Regions from separate parts of the Bacillus infantis NRRL B-14911 genome, predicted to be linked through region 1. Evidence: a T-box and tRNA genes for the amino acid it is inferred to sense, from the RefSeq annotation. Region 1 holds a T-box; the other holds one or more tRNA genes.
What was found. The T-box of region 1 lies ahead of leuS (leucine--tRNA ligase). A T-box ahead of a tRNA ligase gene usually reads a tRNA of that ligase, here a tRNA-Leu.
Positions count from the first base shown of each region.

Region 2: it encodes a tRNA-Leu, which carries the amino acid that the T-box ahead of leuS (leucine--tRNA ligase) is inferred to sense. The anticodon was not compared.

Region 1 is NC_022524.1:3,711,872-3,720,869, forward strand. Features, by position in the region: gene N288_RS18685 (BaiN/RdsA family NAD(P)/FAD-dependent oxidoreductase) at 1-1,225, shown strand, start outside; gene N288_RS18690 (sporulation protein Cse60) at 1,243-1,425, opposite strand; gene N288_RS18695 (rhodanese-like domain-containing protein) at 1,523-1,828, opposite strand; gene leuS (leucine--tRNA ligase) at 1,992-4,409, opposite strand; T-box leader at 4,509-4,727, opposite strand; gene N288_RS18705 (3-hydroxybutyrate dehydrogenase) at 4,905-5,681, opposite strand; gene N288_RS18710 (GntP family permease) at 5,745-7,064, opposite strand; gene N288_RS18715 (sigma-54 interaction domain-containing protein) at 7,386-8,750, opposite strand.
Region 2 is NC_022524.1:2,876,068-2,885,065, reverse strand. Features, by position in the region: gene N288_RS14620 (MFS transporter) at 213-1,433, shown strand; gene N288_RS14615 (hypothetical protein) at 1,631-1,939, shown strand; gene N288_RS14610 (DUF2188 domain-containing protein) at 2,055-2,318, shown strand; gene N288_RS14605 (SGNH/GDSL hydrolase family protein) at 2,441-3,184, shown strand; tRNA gene N288_RS14600 (tRNA-Leu) at 3,275-3,357, opposite strand; gene N288_RS14595 (aromatic acid exporter family protein) at 3,431-4,519, opposite strand; gene N288_RS14590 (response regulator transcription factor) at 4,678-6,144, shown strand; gene hutU (urocanate hydratase) at 6,284-7,960, shown strand; gene hutI (imidazolonepropionase) at 7,957-8,998, shown strand, end outside.

The DNA.
Region 1 (8,998 bases):
AGGCCTGATGGCTTCGATTGCGGCGGCAGAAAAGAGAATGAAAGTCCTTCTTATCGACAAGGGAAACAAACTTGGCAGAAAGCTCGCCATTTCAGGCGGAGGCCGCTGCAATGTTACGAACCGCCTGCCCATCGATGAGATCATAAAGCATATACCCGGCAACGGCAGGTTCTTATACAGCGCATTTTCTATTTTCAGCAACGAAGATATCATCAGCTTCTTCGAGGATATGGGCATCCAGCTGAAAGAGGAAGACCATGGCAGGATGTTCCCTGTCACAGACAAGGCCCAGTCGGTCGTTGATGCGCTCCTTTCAAAAATGAAGGAGCTCCGTGTCGAGGTGAAAACCGATTCACCGGTGGAGGATATTTCTTATGGGGAGAATGGGCATACAGTATTTCTGAAAAATGGAGCAAAGTATGATGCCAGGTCGCTGGTTATTGCGGTGGGAGGCAAGTCAGTCCCACATACCGGTTCTACAGGGGATGGCTACGCATGGGCGGAAAAAGCCGGACACACGATCACCGATCTGTTCCCGACAGAGGTGCCTGTCACTTCTTCTGAGCCATTTATAAAAAATAAAGTTCTGCAGGGGCTCGCTCTCAGGGATGCAGCTCTAAGTGTCCTGAATCCTAAAGGCAAGCCCCTTATCACCCATAAGATGGACATGCTCTTCACCCATTTCGGCGTAAGCGGCCCTGCCGTCCTGAGATGTTCGCAGTATGTGGTGAAAGCGATGAAGAAGTGGGATCTTAAACAAGTCGTATTAAGCCTTGATGCTGTTCCGGACCGGAAGGAAGAGCCGTTATTCCAGGAAGTGTCCTCCATCATAAAGGCTGATCCAAAAAAGAGCATTAAAAACATCCTGAAAGGACTTTTGCCGGAACGCTACCTGCTGTTCCTGCTCGATTGGAATGAAATCGATCCATCTGCTCAGGGCGGGACCATTTCGCATGAAAAGATCCGCCTGTTTGTAAAAAGCTGCAAGGCATTTCAATTTAAAGCCGATGGCACCCTTCCGATTGAAAAAGCATTCGTCACTGGCGGCGGTGTATCCACAAAAGAAATCGAACCGCAGACAATGGCCTCCAAGCTGATGCCCGGCCTCTACTTTTGCGGTGAAATCCTGGATATCCACGGCTATACCGGCGGCTATAACATCACCTCAGCGCTGGTGACAGGCAGGCTTGCCGGTTCCAATGCAGCAGAAGCTGCGTCCTATTAAAAAAACGGCCCATCTGTTCAGGACCGGTAAACAACCATGGCGGAAAAGCAGTAAATTTGTTCTTCTTCCTCTTCCTGGATGGCTGCAACATTATATTTAATATCGATCAGCCTGTTTTCATCAATCCGTTCCAGGAAATGGTTCATATCCTTTTCAAGATCTTTTTCATGCTCATGGTCAAAGAGCTTCACTTTAATCAACTTTGTCCCTCCTCAATTGCTTTTTTAAGAGTATGGACGAAATATTCAGAAACTATAACCATGATAAAAAGCTGCCTGCGACAGGCAGCTTTCTTCTTTACTTCGTTTCGCCTTTCCATTCGAGCATTCCGCCAGCCATATTGCGGACTTTATAGCCCTGGTCCTGCATGTAATAGCAGACGTTCTCACTGCGGCGGCCGGAGCGGCAGATGAAAATATATTCTTTCTCATCATCAAAATAGTCCATATTGGCAGGAATATCTCCCATCCTGATATGCTTGGCGCCGGGAATCATGCCCTGCTCCACTTCTTCGTCTTCCCTTACGTCTACAAGCTCGAGCTTCTTGCCTTCCTTCAGCAACTGTTCCAGCTCTTCTGTTGTGATAATTTCAATATTTTCCATCTATGACACCCTCTCATTAATTCGTCTACCCAATATGATTAGTATAAACAAAGGAAGTAAAATAAGGCAAAAAACTGGTTCCATTGATGACAGTTTCTATCGCAATCATCTTCCCTGCCTTAAAAAATCCCCCGTTTCTCGCTGAAACAGGGGATTCCTTGCTTTAGTTGGCTACAATATTAACAAGCTTTCCTGGGACGGCAATGACCTTGCGGATTGTTTTGCCATCAATCTGCTCCTGGATTTTATCATCATCCATTGCAATCTGCTCCAAGGCTTCACGTCCCGCATCAGCAGGCACCATTAGCTTCGCTTTAACCTTGCCGTTGACCTGGATGACGATTTCAACTTCATCATCGACCAACTTGGCTTCATCATAAGCAGGCCAAGCTTCATAAGAGATAGTGCCGCTGTGGCCAAGCTTCTCCCAAAGCTCTTCTGCGATATGAGGGGCAATCGGCGACAGCATTTTAACAAAACCTTCAATATAGCTTACCGGCAGTGTCTCTGCTTTATAAGCTTCATTGATGAATACCATCAGCTGTGAAATGGCTGTATTGAACCGCAGCCCCTCATAGTCTTCTGTTACCTTTTTAACTGTCTGATGGTAGGCTTTTTCAAGGCTTGATTCCGGCTCTGCATCCTTTATTCTGCTGTGCAGGTTTCCATCAGTGTCAATCAGCAGCCTCCAAACACGGTCAAGGAAGCGGCGGGCTCCGTCCAAACCGTTTGTTGACCAGGCAACAGAGGCTTCGAGCGGCCCCATGAACATTTCATACAGGCGCAGTGTGTCGGCCCCATGTGACTCGACGATTTCATCCGGATTCACTACATTGCCTTTTGATTTGCTCATTTTTTCATTGTTCTCTCCAAGGATCATCCCCTGGTTGAACAGCTTCTGGAACGGCTCCTTGGTAGAAACCACACCGATATCATACAGGAACTTATGCCAGAAGCGTGCATACAGCAAGTGCAGAACCGCATGCTCGGCACCGCCGATATAAATATCAACCGGAAGCCATTCTTTCAGCAGGTCGGCATCAGCGATCGCATTTTCGTTTTTAGGATCGATATAGCGCAGATAATACCAGCAGCTTCCCGCCCATTGCGGCATTGTATTGGTCTCACGGCGCCCTTTTTTGCCTGTTTCAGGATCTGTCACATTGACCCACTCATCAATATTGGCGAGCGGTGATTCTCCTGTTCCGGATGGCCTGATTTCAGTTGTCTTCGGAAGCATCAGCGGCAGCTCTGATTCCGGTACAGCAGTCATTGTGCCGTCTTCCCAATGAATGATCGGAATCGGCTCTCCCCAATAGCGCTGGCGGCTGAACAGCCAGTCGCGGAGGCGGTAAGTTACTTTCTTCGTCCCGATGCCCTTTTCTTCAAGCCACTCAATTGCTTTGGAAATGGCTTCTTCCTTCTGAAGGCCGTCAAGGAATCCGGAGTTCACATGCTCCCCGTCGCCTGTATACGCTTCTTTTTCGATATCTCCGCCTGCGACAACTTCCTTGATCGGCAGGCTGAATTCCTTCGCAAACTCATAGTCGCGCTCATCATGCGCAGGAACGGCCATGATGGCCCCGGTTCCATAGCTTGCAAGCACATAGTCGGCAATCCAGATCGGCATTTTTTCGCCGTTAACAGGGTTGATGGCATAAGCGCCGGTAAATACGCCTGTTTTCTCTTTCGCCAGATCTGTACGCTCAAGGTCGCTTTTGCTCTTCACTTTTTCAAGATATGCTTCGACCGCCTCAACCCGGTCTTCAGCCGTAATGCTTTCAACAAGAGAATGCTCTGGTGCAAGCACCGCATAAGTCGCACCAAACAGCGTATCAGGACGTGTTGTAAAGACGGTGAATGTTCCTTCATGGTTCTCAATGCTGAAGGTTACTTCTGCTCCTTCTGAACGGCCGATCCAGTTCCTTTGCATGTCCTTCAGGCTTTCCGGCCAGTCAAGCTCTTCCAGATCCTCAAGCAGCCTGTCGCCGTAAGCCGTGATTTTCAGCATCCACTGCTTCATCGGGCGGCGCTCTACCGGGTGCCCTCCGCGCTCACTCTTGCCGTCGATTACTTCCTCATTAGCCAGGACTGTTCCAAGTGCCGGGCACCAGTTGACAGCCACTTCGTCAATATAGGCAAGCCCTTTTTCATACAGCTTAGTGAAAATCCATTGTGTCCACTTATAATATTCCGGGTCCGTCGTGCTGATTTCCCGGTCCCAGTCATATGAAAATCCAAGCGATTTGATCTGGCGGCGGAATGTATCGATATTTTTCTTCGTGAATTCTGCCGGATCATTGCCTGTGTCTAGGGCATATTGTTCTGCCGGAAGCCCGAAAGCATCCCAGCCCATTGGATGGAGTACATTATAGCCCTGCATCCTTTTTACACGGGACAGAATATCTGTCGCTGTATATCCTTCCGGATGCCCGACATGAAGTCCGGCGCCTGAAGGATACGGGAACATATCAAGCGCATAAAAATTGCTTTTTCCCTTTTCCTCGCCCATTTTAAATGTTTTATTGGCTTCCCAAGACTTTTGCCATTTCTTTTCAATCTCCCTGTGATTGAAGCTCATTGTGCTTTCCTCCTGCATAATATGAATTTTTCTTTTGGGGAAAGGTTTTGCCGGTCTGCTTTACAGCGAAAAAGACCATAAAAAAACCCCTCATCCCAAAACAGGGACGAGAGGATATGTATTCTCCCGCGGTACCACCCACATTAGCGGCATTGCCGCTCTCTTCATTCATCCTTAACGCGGAAAACGGCAGGCATTACTGTGGTTCACACCTGCAACTCCAAGGCGAGTTCATGACAGTCCCGGCTGGCTTGCACCTCCCGCCAGCTCTCTAATGAGCGGAACTACATCATTACTATTCCTCATCATAGTTTTTGCTTTAAAATATATAAAGCTATTGTATTAAAATTCTCCTTTGTATGCAAGTATGCTCTTCAATTAGAAAAGTTATACTTTTCAATGTATGCAAAGGCTGTGCTCTCGTGCAAACAGCTTCACTATTCTTTGTGATGGCAAATAAAAGACGCAGCAGCCTTGCCGGCTGTCTGCATCTTTTCATTGCATTGTGTATCCCCCGTCAATAACAACGGCCTGCCCCGTTATGCCTCTCGCATCTTCTCCTGCCAGGAAAAGGGCATAGGCGGCAACTTCTTCTACTGATAAAAGCCTTTTCTGGGGAACCAGAGGATAAAGTACTTCTTCGAGTACCTTTTCCAGCGGGACTTTTCTTGTAACTGCCAGGTCCTTCAGCTGATTTCGGACAAGCGGGGTATCCACATAGCCCGGGCAGATGCTGTTCACGGTGATTCCATAGGGCGCAGCTTCAAGGGCAGCTACTTTTGTCAGCCCGATGACCCCATGCTTGGCGCTGTTGTAGGCCGCCTTCCCTGCAAACCCGACCAGGCCATTGATCGAGGCCATATTGATGATCCTTCCAAAGCCCTGTTTTTTCATAATCGGCAGACTATGTTTGATGGCAGTGAAAGGAGCCGTCAGCATGACCTTAAGCATAAACTCAAATGTTTCTGTCGGAAAATCTTCAATCATGGATACATGCTGAAGTCCCGCATTATTGATTAGTACATCTAATCCCCCAAATTCTTCAACCGCAGAATGGATGGACTTTTTGATTTCTTCTTCAAGTGTCACATCGCATCTCAGGCCCACTGCCCTGAACCCTTCTGCCCTCAGCTGCTCTGCAGCTTTTTCAACCTGTTCTTCCTGAATATCTGTCAGGACAAGATTTGCTCCTTGCCTGGCAAAGTTTTTTCCTATCTCATACCCTATCCCCTGGGCAGCCCCGGTGATAAGAACTGTTCTTCCTTGCACCATTTCTTTTCTCCTTCCATAAAGGAAAGGAAGGGATTGGATAAATCTCTTCCTTTCCGAAAAATGTTATATGCCCAGTCCAAGCGAGAATAAGAGGATCGCCAATGCCAGGCCGAGCAGAGGTACGATGACGGTCACAATGCCGACAGCTCCATACGCATCCTGGTGGGTCTCTCCGCAGATGGATCTGACTGTGGTAACCACATAGCCGTTATGCGGCAGGGAATCCAGAGCACCTGATGAAATGGCCGCTACACGGTGCAATGCTTCTGGGTTGACTCCCATATCCATATAGTGCGGCGCAATCAGCGGCAGGGCGATTACCTGGCCTCCGGATGCGGAGCCAGTCATCCCGGCGATAACACTGACCGCGATTGCTCCTCCGATCAAAGGGCTTCCGGGGATATCTGTCATAAAGTCGACCGCAGTCTGGAACGCAGGCACTGCCTTGGCCACCCCGCCGAATCCTACGACCGCGGCGGTATTGCCGATGGCAATAAGCGCTCCAAGCGTCCCCTCGGAAACAGCATTCCAGAAATTCCTGAAGTACTTCCTGTTTAGCAGATAAGTAGCGATGACTCCTCCCAATAAAGCAATGATAAGTGCGGATTGTGCGAGTGAGTCATGAAAAATAAAGGCAATGACCAGCACGACTGCCAAAGGCAGGACTCCCATTACAGGATGCGGAAGTTCTTTTTTCTCGGCCACCGGATCTGTTTCCCTGGAAATAAAGGATTCACCCTTGCTGACGGCTTTTGTAATGATCCTTTTCAGCCACCAGTAGCCGAAAATCATCATGAAGACTGCGACAATAAGGCTGACCTCCCAGCCAGCGTACGGGGATGTACCCAAGTGTTCAATCGGGATCCAGTTCTGGATTTCAGGAGATCCCGCAGAAGTCATAGTGAAGGTGACCGACCCAAATGCAAGGGCGGCCGGAATGAAGCGGCGCGGAAGATTGGCCTGCTTAAAAAGGCTCAATGCCATCGGATAAACGGAGAAAGCTACAACGAACAAACTCACGCCACCATAAGTCAAAACCGCACAAGAAGCTACTATTGCAAGGACAGCGTATTTCATTCCCAGCTTTCCAACAATCAATTCAGCGACACTGTCGGCTGCACCGCTGTCTTCCATGACTTTTCCAAAAATGGCGCCAAGCAGGAACATCAGATACCAGGATGTTACAAACCCTGAAAAGCCCGACATATAATTTCCTACCAGGTTGGCCTCCCCCTCGCCCGCCAGCTGCGGAAATAATGGCATCCCGCTCAACACGGCAACAAACAGAGCTGAAAGCGGCCCGACAACAAGCAGGTTCATGCCCCTCATCGTCAGGAATATCAGGAGGGCAAGCCCACCTACCAATCCAATCATACTAAGCATTCGTTTTCCCCCTTATTTATCTCCTTATTTGAAACCGTTTACATTTAAATGGATAACACCCTCCCTTCTTAAGATTTTGTCTGCCCATATTCCAATGCAAGATATGTGCCAAGTGTCCGAATAAGCAGCAGCAGGTAAAGGAGGCTATTCTGCGAATTTTTTTCCGGATTTCCGGAAAAAAAGTTTTTGCCTATAAAATTTGCGGAGGTTCTGGATTACTAGATAATCGCCTTCAATAAACAAGCAAGAGAAATCTTTATCTTCTTTTCAAAAAAAAACAAAAGTCCGGAAGACCGGAATATTTTCCGATTTTCCGGACTGCTAGATTTCCAGCCCGTATTTTTTCACCTTTTCATAAAAAGTCGACTTGCTGATGCCCAAAACCTTAGCAGCTTTCAGCTTATCATCTTTATACTTTTCCAGGCTCTGCGCCAGGACTCTCTTCTCTGTCTCTTCAAGGATTTCCTTCAGTTTGCTCGTCCCAATCGGGAGAATGGCCCTTTCCCGCAAATATTCTGGAAGAGACCCTTTCCGGATTCGTTCATCACTGGTCAGGTAAATGGATGCTTCCATCACATTTTCTATTTCCCTTATGTTTCCCGGCCAGCTGTAGGCCTGAAAAATCTGGCGCACCTCTTCATCAATGCCCGTTATTCTCTTTCCTGACTTTTTAGTAATTTTGCCTGTAAAATAGTCGACCAGCTCTTCAAGGTCTTCCATTCGCTCTCTAATGGGCGGAATGAAAAACGGAACTACATTTATTCTGTAAAACAGATCCTCCCGGAACCGTTTTTCTTCCATCATTTTCTCCAGAGGCCTGTTTGTCGCGGCGATGATCCGGACATCGACTGAGATAGGCTTAACAGAGCCCACTGCCTCGACTTCACCTTCCTGAAGGGCGCGAAGAAGCTTAACCTGCATATTGAGCGGCATATCGCCGATTTCGTCCAAAAATAAAGTCCCACCATGCGCCAGCTGGAACTTCCCTTTTTTCCCGCCCTTTTTCGCCCCGGTAAAAGCTCCTTCCTCATATCCAAAAAGCTCGGATTCAAGGAGATGCTCCGGTATCGCACCGCAATTAATTTTGACAAAAGGCTGATGGCTCCTGGCGCTGAGCTGATGAATGCTGTGGGCAAAAAGCTCTTTTCCTGTCCCGCTTTCACCCCTGATCAGAATGGATATATCGCTGGAAGCGATCATTTTGACTTTTTCCTTCAGGCTGGCAATCTGCTTTGATTTCCCCAAAATATCCTCGAGGCTGTATTTCACCCCGCTGTCGATATGCTGGATATAATGCTGGATTTTATTCAGCAGGCTTTTGACATGGCTGTTCATCTTCATCCATTCCTGTGTATCGCGGAAAAAGACGGTTCCGAATGCGCCGATGATTTCTCCTCCTGACATGATCGGCATCCTGTTGGCAATCATATAATTCCCTTTTATATACTGCAGATCTGCCACTTCTTCTTTCCCGGTCGAGGCAACGATATGCATTCTTGTATTTTCGATCACTCCGGTCACATGCCGGCCGATTACTTCATCGCGTTCACAGCCGATAAACTCGCAATAATTGCGGTTGATATAGATGATTTTGCCTTCCTTATCGACCACTACCAGCCAGCCGAAAGCATTTTCAACAATCGTTTCCAGGATCTCGTATGGAAGCTCCATTAATGTTTTATTCATCTGCTTCTCCCTTTAACTCTAATCTTACTTTGAATTTTATCACATTTTTCTGATAATAAAGGAGGGAGGATAAAAAATTGGGACAAGCTGGTTTGGCATTTCCTTTTGTATACCCTTCTCTAAAAGAAGGGTTGGCGCAGTCATGCAGTCTGTTCATTTCCGTTCCAGGCACTTCGCTTTCCGCGGGGCGACGCTGAGCCTCCTCGCGCTGCGGGGTCTCAGCATTGCCGCTGCAATCCCGCAGGAGT
Region 2 (8,998 bases), 840 kb from region 1:
TACCTGTAAAAGTATTATGTATGACAGCGGTTCAGGAAACCGTTCCGCATTATATACCCGTCTTTTCCGGCTGCTAAACATATTTTCCCGGAATTTCCGTTATAGTTTCATGTTGCTGTACAAAATATAAAATAGAAAGGCCGTTTATTAGGCAGCTGCTCATGATTGCTGTAAAATAAAGGGTGATTTTTACATAGAGAGGAGAACCATTTATGGATGAAGAAAATAGCAAAGTGGATCTCCGGCAGGATTCAGGTGCAGATAAAATTTGGACAAGGGATTTTGTCTTGATCTGCATTGCCAATTTTTTTGTGTTTTTAGGCTTTCAGATGACATTGCCTACCATCCCTTTATTTGTCGAAGAGCTTGGAGGCAACGACCAGCTGATTGGATTCGTGGTCGGTATTTTCACATTTTCTGCCCTGCTTCTCAGGCCCTATGCCGGCCATGCTCTTGAAACAAAAGGAAGGCGCTGGGTTTACTTGCTCGGCCTTTTTATTTTTATTCTTGCAGTGGGAGCATTCGGGTTCGTACCGGGAATCATATTTTTATTTCTATTACGGATTATCCAGGGCGTGGGCTGGGGATTTTCCACTACTGCTTCCGGGACAATTGCAAGTGACCTGATTCCGCCTAAAAGAAGGGGGGAGGGTATGGGCTATTATGGCCTTTCAGGCAATATCGCCCTTGCTCTTGGACCTTCGCTGGGACTCACCCTTGCAGGAATACTGACATTCAAGCAGCTGTTTTTAATTTGTGCTGCTCTTGGCGGTGCCGCTCTTCTACTTTCATCACGGATACGCTATAAAAAAGTAGAAGAAAGCCAGGCCGCTGCAACTCCGGTAAAATGGGACTTTTATGAGAAAAGCGCCTTGAAACCATCCGTCCTGCTGTTTTTTATTACTGTCACTTTTGGGGGCATTGCTTCCTTCCTCCCGCTCTATACAGCTCAAAAGGGCATCGGCGGAATTCAATGGTATTTCCTTATTTATGCTCTATCCATTATGCTGACAAGGACCTTTGCCGGGAAGGTTTATGATTTAAAGGGACATAAAGCTATATTTGTACCAGGCGCTCTTCTGATATTAATCGCTATGGTCCTGCTTTCATGGCTGCCGGGCACCGGCATTTTATATCTCGCTGCAGTGCTCTATGGACTCGGATTTGGAAGTGTGCAGCCTGCTCTGCAGGCATGGTCGATTGAACAGGCACCAAGGAACAGGAGGGGAATGGCCAACGCAACATTCTTTTCTTTCTTTGATCTTGGTGTAGGGATTGGAGCAATGGCATTCGGGCAGATCAGCCACTGGTTCGGCTATGGCAGCATTTATTTAACTGCAGCAATATCAGTATTGCTATCAATGATCATGTATCTTATATTTCTTAAAAAAGAGGATACAGGTAAAAATGGAAAAGCTGGAGCACTGCAATAGCAGGCCCAGTTTTTTTTGTTATAAAAATAGGCACTGCTATGTCTTTTGACACTTTCCTTCAGGCAGGAACAGCAGTATGATAAAAACTTCAAAATTCATCATTAGGGTTTTGGCAGCAGGAAATCAGGGAAAAGAAAAGCAGAATGCGTCAATCTGAAAATTTCTGATGCTTAAACTATGTCCATGGGGGGATACATATGGCTAAAAGATTAATTCTTTTATCACTGCTGTCTGCTGTTTTATTTGTATTGATTTCCTCATTCGATTTCGATGCAAAAAAGACAAATGCCAACGTAGAAGAGAAAAAAGACTATGTTTCTTTTGAATATAAAATTACCAAGGTTGAAGAAGGGACATACTATGGGAAGTCTGCTGATGGATTGGGCATTTCTTTTACACTGGATGACCTGGATCAGAACATCATCATAAAAAAAGAGGATACAGTAGTCTGTTATTTTGAGAAAGACAATATGAGGGACGGATTGATCCGTGTCGAAAAGAAGTAGCCAGTCTTTTGATTGGCTTTTTTCTTTTGACGGAATAGTGCCGGCTGTGTTTTTTTCAAAAACGAAAGGGTAATAGTGTAGTGGATAAAAAATTTAAATGAAAGAGGCTGATCATATGGCAGATAATAAAAACAGCGATGACCGCAATCAGTATTTCCAGGATCGTGCAGGGACAGATGAAGCGAATTTCCATGTTGTGCCAAATGATGAAGAAGGCTGGGCTGTAAAAAAGGAAGGCGAAGATGAGCCGGAATTGACAACAGGCTCCAAGTCCGAAGCTGTGGACAAGGCAAAGGAAATGGCGAAGGAAGCGGGGACAATGGCTATTATCCATAATGATGAAGGAAGGATAGAGGACCAGGAGAATTACCGCCAATAAGGATTTAAGGCTTCAGCCCCTGGCTGAGCCTTTTTTTTGAGGAATGCCCGAACACCGTATTCGTTTTAAACGGGCTAATATGCTATTCTAAAATAAAGTTTGAAATACAGAGGGTGTCCATCATGAAAATAGTTTGCTTTGGTGATAGTCTAACCCGCGGAGTGTCCTACCTAAAAGGGCGGCTGAGAATCTTAAAAAAGAATTATCCAGCCGTTCTCCAGGAGCTATTTAAAAATAATAGTGCAGGTGAAGCGGGACTGCATATCGAAGTCTTGAACAAAGGTGTCTTTAATGATAATTCGAATCTTCTGCTGTCAAGGCTTGAACGGGATGTTACTGATGAGAAACCTGATTTTGCCATCATCAGCATTGGCGGCAATGACTGCAATTTTTCATGGGAAGAGGTCGCGCAAAATCCGGGCGGCGAACATAGGGCTTCAGTTCCGCTGGACAAATATGCAGACAATCTAAGATATATGATAGAGAAAGTAAAGGACAGCGGGATCACTCCCATTCTCCTGACCCTGCCTCCGCTTGATCCGGTCCGCTATTACGAGAATATTTCAGGCAAGTTCAGTTCACAGATCAGCGGCTGGATATGCAGAGTTGGCGGGATAGAGCACTGGCATGGAAAATATAATCAGAGTCTGAATAAAATTGCGGATGAACTGAATGTGTTGAAAATCGATGTAAGATCTGCATTAAAACAGGCGGGTGACCTGGCAGAATTAATTTCGGCCGATGGAATCCATTTGACCGAATGGGGTTACAAAATCCTTGGGGCAGAGATTTACAATTATCTTTCAGCCTTTATGCAGTCCGGCAATATGGATAATATGCATTTAACTTCTGTAACAGAAAAATAAGGGCAGCCCGTGGGCTGGCCTTTATTTTTATTGTAAGAATAGAAAAAAGCGATTTGCATCTGCAAATCGCTTTACTTAGTGAATCTTTTATGCGGCTGAGAGGACTTGAACCTCCACGGGGTTGCCCCCACTAGAACCTGAATCTAGCGCGTCTGCCATTCCGCCACAACCGCTTACTAGCAACTGAATTTATTATAGCATAATAATTATGTTTGTACACTATTTTTTTATATTTTTTTTGAAAAATTATCTGCCTTCACTGGCTGTATCATTTGCCAGCTGGAGCAGCTCTTTACTCCGCTCCTCAAGTGACCTGATATGGATCAGCTCTTCGGCAAGATCATGCAACGAGAGGATCTCATATAAAACCGCAGCCGCAGGTGAGATATGATGATGCTGATGCGGATGCAAATCAGCCGGGGCAAATGTTTCTTTCTGTTCATTGAACCATTGTGTGAGCGCATTTACTTGCTCCAGATAATCCTCAGCCGGCATAAAGCCTTTATCCTTGAAAATGAATGAAACGGTTTCCATTACCGGGATAGCCGCAGCATTGGTTTTCAGATCCAGGCTAAAGCGGGACTTTGGCAGGTAAACAAGGTTGCCAATATGATAAATCAATTGCCGGAGAATAATTAATTTCTTGTATTCAAGTCTGTAGCACCGTATTTCTTTGCGGGTAAAACGGTGAAACCTCCACTCATCCTTCTGATACAGGCACAATTTTTCAATTTTGTCCGTATCCCTTGACAGGTTCTGGAAATCCTCGAGAACTCCTGCTTTATCACGGGGGGAACCTGAGATATGGGTGAATACCGTCATTAAAATAGAGGAAGCCTTTTCGAAAGCTGAGTCTATTCCCAATGTAATAGTCTTAGAATACTGCGGAGGCATGATAAAGATATTGACCGAAGTAGAGACGATCAGGCCTGTGCAGGTTGTGCCCAGACGTATGAAAAAAGAAGCTGCGTAATGGTCGTGAACAGTTGAGATCATTGCAGCTCCGGTGAGCACAGCGACAACGGTGCCCTCATAGAGCCTCAGTCTATGGCAGGCAATGATGGTTGCAAGGGAAACGAATGCATACGAAAACGGACTGTCTCCGAACAGAAATGCAAAAAAGACGGCAAAACCTGCTCCTATGGCAGAAGCGGGAAGGCGGATGAATGCCTTCCTTATCGAGTCAGCAGCTGTTGGTTCTATTGTTACTATGGCTGTTATGACAGCGAACATTGCAGGCCAATCCAGCAAATGGCAGATAAAGGCTGTTACAAAAACAGCAATCCCGGTTTTGACAATCCTCCCGCCTGCAAAATTAAATAGATATGCTTTCATTTTTTTGCCTTCTTTAACTGTGTTGGATATTTTCATGATATATATATTATATCGCAACCCCCATGCACTATGGGGAAAATAACGAAGAGCCGGATTGCCGGCAAGTAGTCCAATCATACAAAGCAAATGTCATGAGAGGCAGAGAAGGGAGTGCTCCAATGCTCATTCACTTAGTTCCGAAAGATGATCTGGAGGCTCAGGGGATACGCTGGGTGCTGGAATCCCATTTAAGCGGGATAGATCTCAGGGTTTGGAAAAACATTCGTGATTTTTTGGCTGCCATCGAACACGGTTCACCGGGACTGGTCATTATCAATATGGACAGCTGGGAACAATTCTCCGGCGAAGAAGCGGAAGAATTGAAGAGTAAAAGATTATGCTGGCTGGGGATATCCTCTGAAAGGATTTTTCAGACAGCATACCGCGCACTTAAATACAGGGGAGAGGATGTGCTGTTCAGGCCCTTTTCTTCTTCAGAACTGATCAGGGCTGTCCAGCAGATCAGGTATGAGCTGAGGAACTCGCCGGAGCAGGGGCAAGCCGGACAAGCGCAATTACAGGAACCCGGCTATCCGGATTTGTTTGTCACAAATGGGGAGGAGGAGAGGGGTCTGACCATGGCTGCTTTCCTGACGCCTGACAGCTCAGCGCTTGAGTCATTATACAGCTTATTGAGCAGCCGCACTGCGGCTAAAGCCGGCAAAGTGTTCGCCTTGTCAGAGTTCGTCCTATTTGTCCGCACTTCACCATATGGAGGAGAGACATTGGACGAGTTCCACTCATTCATGGCGGTTTGGAAAAAAAGCTTTGCTGTCCCGCTTGCTGTTATCGTATATCAAACCAGGAAACCACAATCACTGAAGGATACCTACCAGCATGTACGGATGCTGACCAAACTGATCTTCTTTGAAGGCTATGACATTATCATTTCAGAAAATCATCCGTCTTTAACAAAGGAAATGGACCCTCTCCTGACACCGGTCGAGCAGAGGGAATGGATAGAAATGCTTGAAAAAAGAGACGTAAAAGCCATTCGGTTGTGGTGTGAAAGGGAGTTCCTTGCCCTTGAATCCCCATATCCTGATCCAGAGCTGGTGAGGGTCCGGCTGACAAGTGTGCTTGCTCAGGCGAGAAGATATATGAAAACCTATCAGCTGCAGTCGGATATATTGGAGGAAAATTACCACCGTGTTTTTCAGAAGATTGTCCATTCGCCGACCATCCATGAGATTGTCAATGAACTGGAGAAATTTGCGGCCAGGCTTTTTGAGGAATATAGCCGCAAAGCTATTGATCCTGTCCCGGCTGTTGAAATAGCCGAAGAACTAATAGAGTCAAATTACTGGAACGAGGGCTGGAATTTATCAGATTGTGCGGAATCCCTGGGAATACATAAAAGTACATTGAGCCGGCGGTTTGCTGCCGAGAAAGGACTGACCTTCCGCGAGAGGCTTCACCAGATCAGGATCCGTGAGGCAAAGCGGCTTCTGATTGAGACAGATCTGCCAATTGAAAGAATTGCGGCTATGTGCGGCTATTCACATCCCTCTTATTTTTCGTCCAAGTTCAAATCCATTGCATCTTCCACACCCGCTTCCTATAGGCGGAAAACTAAGTATAATTGAAATTTTTGAAATTCATCATAATTATGTCTACCTCAGTATCTTTGAACTGCAATCATTTGTAAAAATATCAACAGATTATAAATTAATTTCCTCCTGTCCAGAAGTAAAATGAAAGAAACTATAACAGGAGGGAATAGTGATGGAAACAGCTGCTGAGAGAGTGAAAAGATACCGGGGGAACCAACTGAATACAAAAGGCTGGCAGCAGGAAGCTGCCTTGAGGATGCTAATGAATAATCTGGATCCGGATGTAGCAGAAATGCCTGATAAGCTGGTCGTCTACGGGGGGATCGGGAAAGCGGCCAGAAACTGGGAGAGCTTTGATGCTATAGTAGAGACGCTAAAGAAGCTGGAAAATGACGAAACTCTCCTTGTCCAATCAGGCAAACCCGTAGCCGTCTTTAAGTCGCATAGTGATGCTCCGCGTGTATTGATTGCCAATTCTAACCTCGTGCCGGCATATGCCAATTGGGAAACTTTTCATGAGCTTGACCGCAAGGGCCTTATGATGTACGGGCAGATGACCGCCGGAAGCTGGATTTACATTGGTTCCCAGGGAATTGTACAGGGGACATATGAGACTTTTGCCGAGCTGTCAAATCAGCATTTTGGAGGTTCCCTTAAAGGCACTATTACTGTAACAGCAGGCCTTGGAGGCATGGGCGGGGCCCAGCCGCTCGCTGTTACGATGAATGGCGGTGTCTGCATCGGGATAGAAGTGGATGAGACAAGAATTGACCGAAGGATTGAAACAGGCTACACGGATATGAAAACGGATTCATTGGAGGATGCCATTTCCCTGGCTGAGCAGGCAAAGAAAGAGGGGAAGGCCCTTTCTATCGGCCTTGTAGGCAATGCTGCTGAAATACTTCCGAAAATGCTGCAAAGGAATTTCATCCCGGAAGTATTGACAGACCAAACATCAGCCCATGATCCGCTGAATGGCTATATCCCTGAGGGCATGGAACTTGGCGAGGCAGAAGATTTGAGGGCTGCGGATCCAGCCGAATATGTCAAAAGGTCAAAATCATCCATGGCTGTTCATGTGAGAGCGATGCTTGAAATGATGAATAAGGGCGCCATCACCTTTGACTATGGCAATAATATCCGCCAGGTGGCAAAGGACGAGGGGGTGGAGGATGCTTTTGCTTTCCCTGGCTTTGTTCCTGCCTATATAAGGCCGCAGTTCTGTGAAGGCAAAGGGCCTTTCAGATGGGCAGCCCTTTCAGGAGACCCTGAAGATATTTACAAAACCGACCGGGCTATCCTGAGAGAGTTCAGCGATAATGAGCATTTATGCAATTGGATCAGGATGGCTCAGGAAAAAATCCAGTTTCAGGGGCTCCCATCCCGCATATGCTGGCTTGGCTACGGAGAAAGAGCCAGATTCGGCAAGATTCTTAATGATATGGTCGCGAGCGGGGAACTGAGTGCACCGGTAGTAATCGGCAGGGACCATTTGGATTCAGGTTCGGTCGCTTCTCCGAACCGTGAAACCGAATCCATGCTGGACGGGTCTGATGCTGTTTCAGATTGGCCGATTCTCAATGCGCTCATCAATGCAGTTGGCGGCGCTACTTGGGTCTCCCTTCACCATGGAGGCGGAGTCGGGATGGGCTACTCCCAGCATTCGGGTGTAGTCATAGTTGCAGATGGCACTAAGGAAGCTGAAAAGCGCCTTGAAAGGGTGCTCACTACTGATCCCGGCATGGGAGTTGTCCGTCATGCTGATGCTGGATATGAATTGGCAAAGAAAACTGCGAGAGAAAAAGGTATTAGAATGCCAATGCTTGATAAGGGGAGTGACCAGGCATGAGCAGCAGGATCTTATGGATTAAAAATGCCTCTCAGCTTGCGACTCTCGCCTCAGGCGTGAAAGGTCCGCGCTCAAAAAGTGATATGTCAGAGCTCGGACTGATTGAAAACGGAAGCTTATTGATCAAGGGCAATAAAATTTTGGCAGCAGCTTCAGCAGGGGAAATCGAAAAAAAATATGCTGCCATCCTGAAGGATGCAGAGATTATTGATGCTTCCGGCCGGCTTGTCACTCCGGGACTGATCGATCCCCACACTCATGCAGCATATGGCGGCGGCCGGGAACAGGAGTTTGAAATGCGCCTTGAAGGTGCCAGCTATATGGATATCATGAACAGCGGCGGCGGAATCCACGCAACAGCTAGAATGACAAGGGAGGCATCGGAAGAGGAGCTGCTGGAGCAGACTGCTGTCCGCCTTGATTCCTTCCTTGCTCATGGAGTTACAACAGTAGAAGGAAAAAGCGGTTATGGAATGGAGCTGGAAACCGAGCTGAAGCAGCTGCGGACGATGAAAAAACTGAATGAACAGCATCATGTTGATATTGTCCCGACCTTCATGGGGGCACATGCAGTGCCGCCGGAATACAAAGGAAGGGAAGATGAGTTCGTTGATTATATTATTGAAGTGATGCTGCCGGAGGTGTCTGCTGAAAAGCTTGCAGAGTTCAATGATGTATTCTGCGAAGTGGGAGTCTATACTCCTGAACAGGCAGAGCGGATTCTTGAGGCCGGGAAAAAGTTCGGGCTGCTTCCTAAGATACACGCAGATGAGATTGAGTCCTATGGCGGCGCAGAGCTGGCTGCCAAGGTGGGAGCTGTTTCGGCAGAACATCTGCTGAAGGCTTCGGAAGCTGGCATTGAGGCGATGGCAAAGGCAGGTACAATTGCCTGCCTGCTGCCGGCAACGGCTCTTTATTTGCGGGAGGAAGCTGCCAAAGGGCGGAAGATGATTGACAGAGGGGTGCCTGTAGCAATCTCAACAGACTGCAACCCTGGTTCATCGCCGACAACATCCATGCCCCTCGTCATGAATCTTG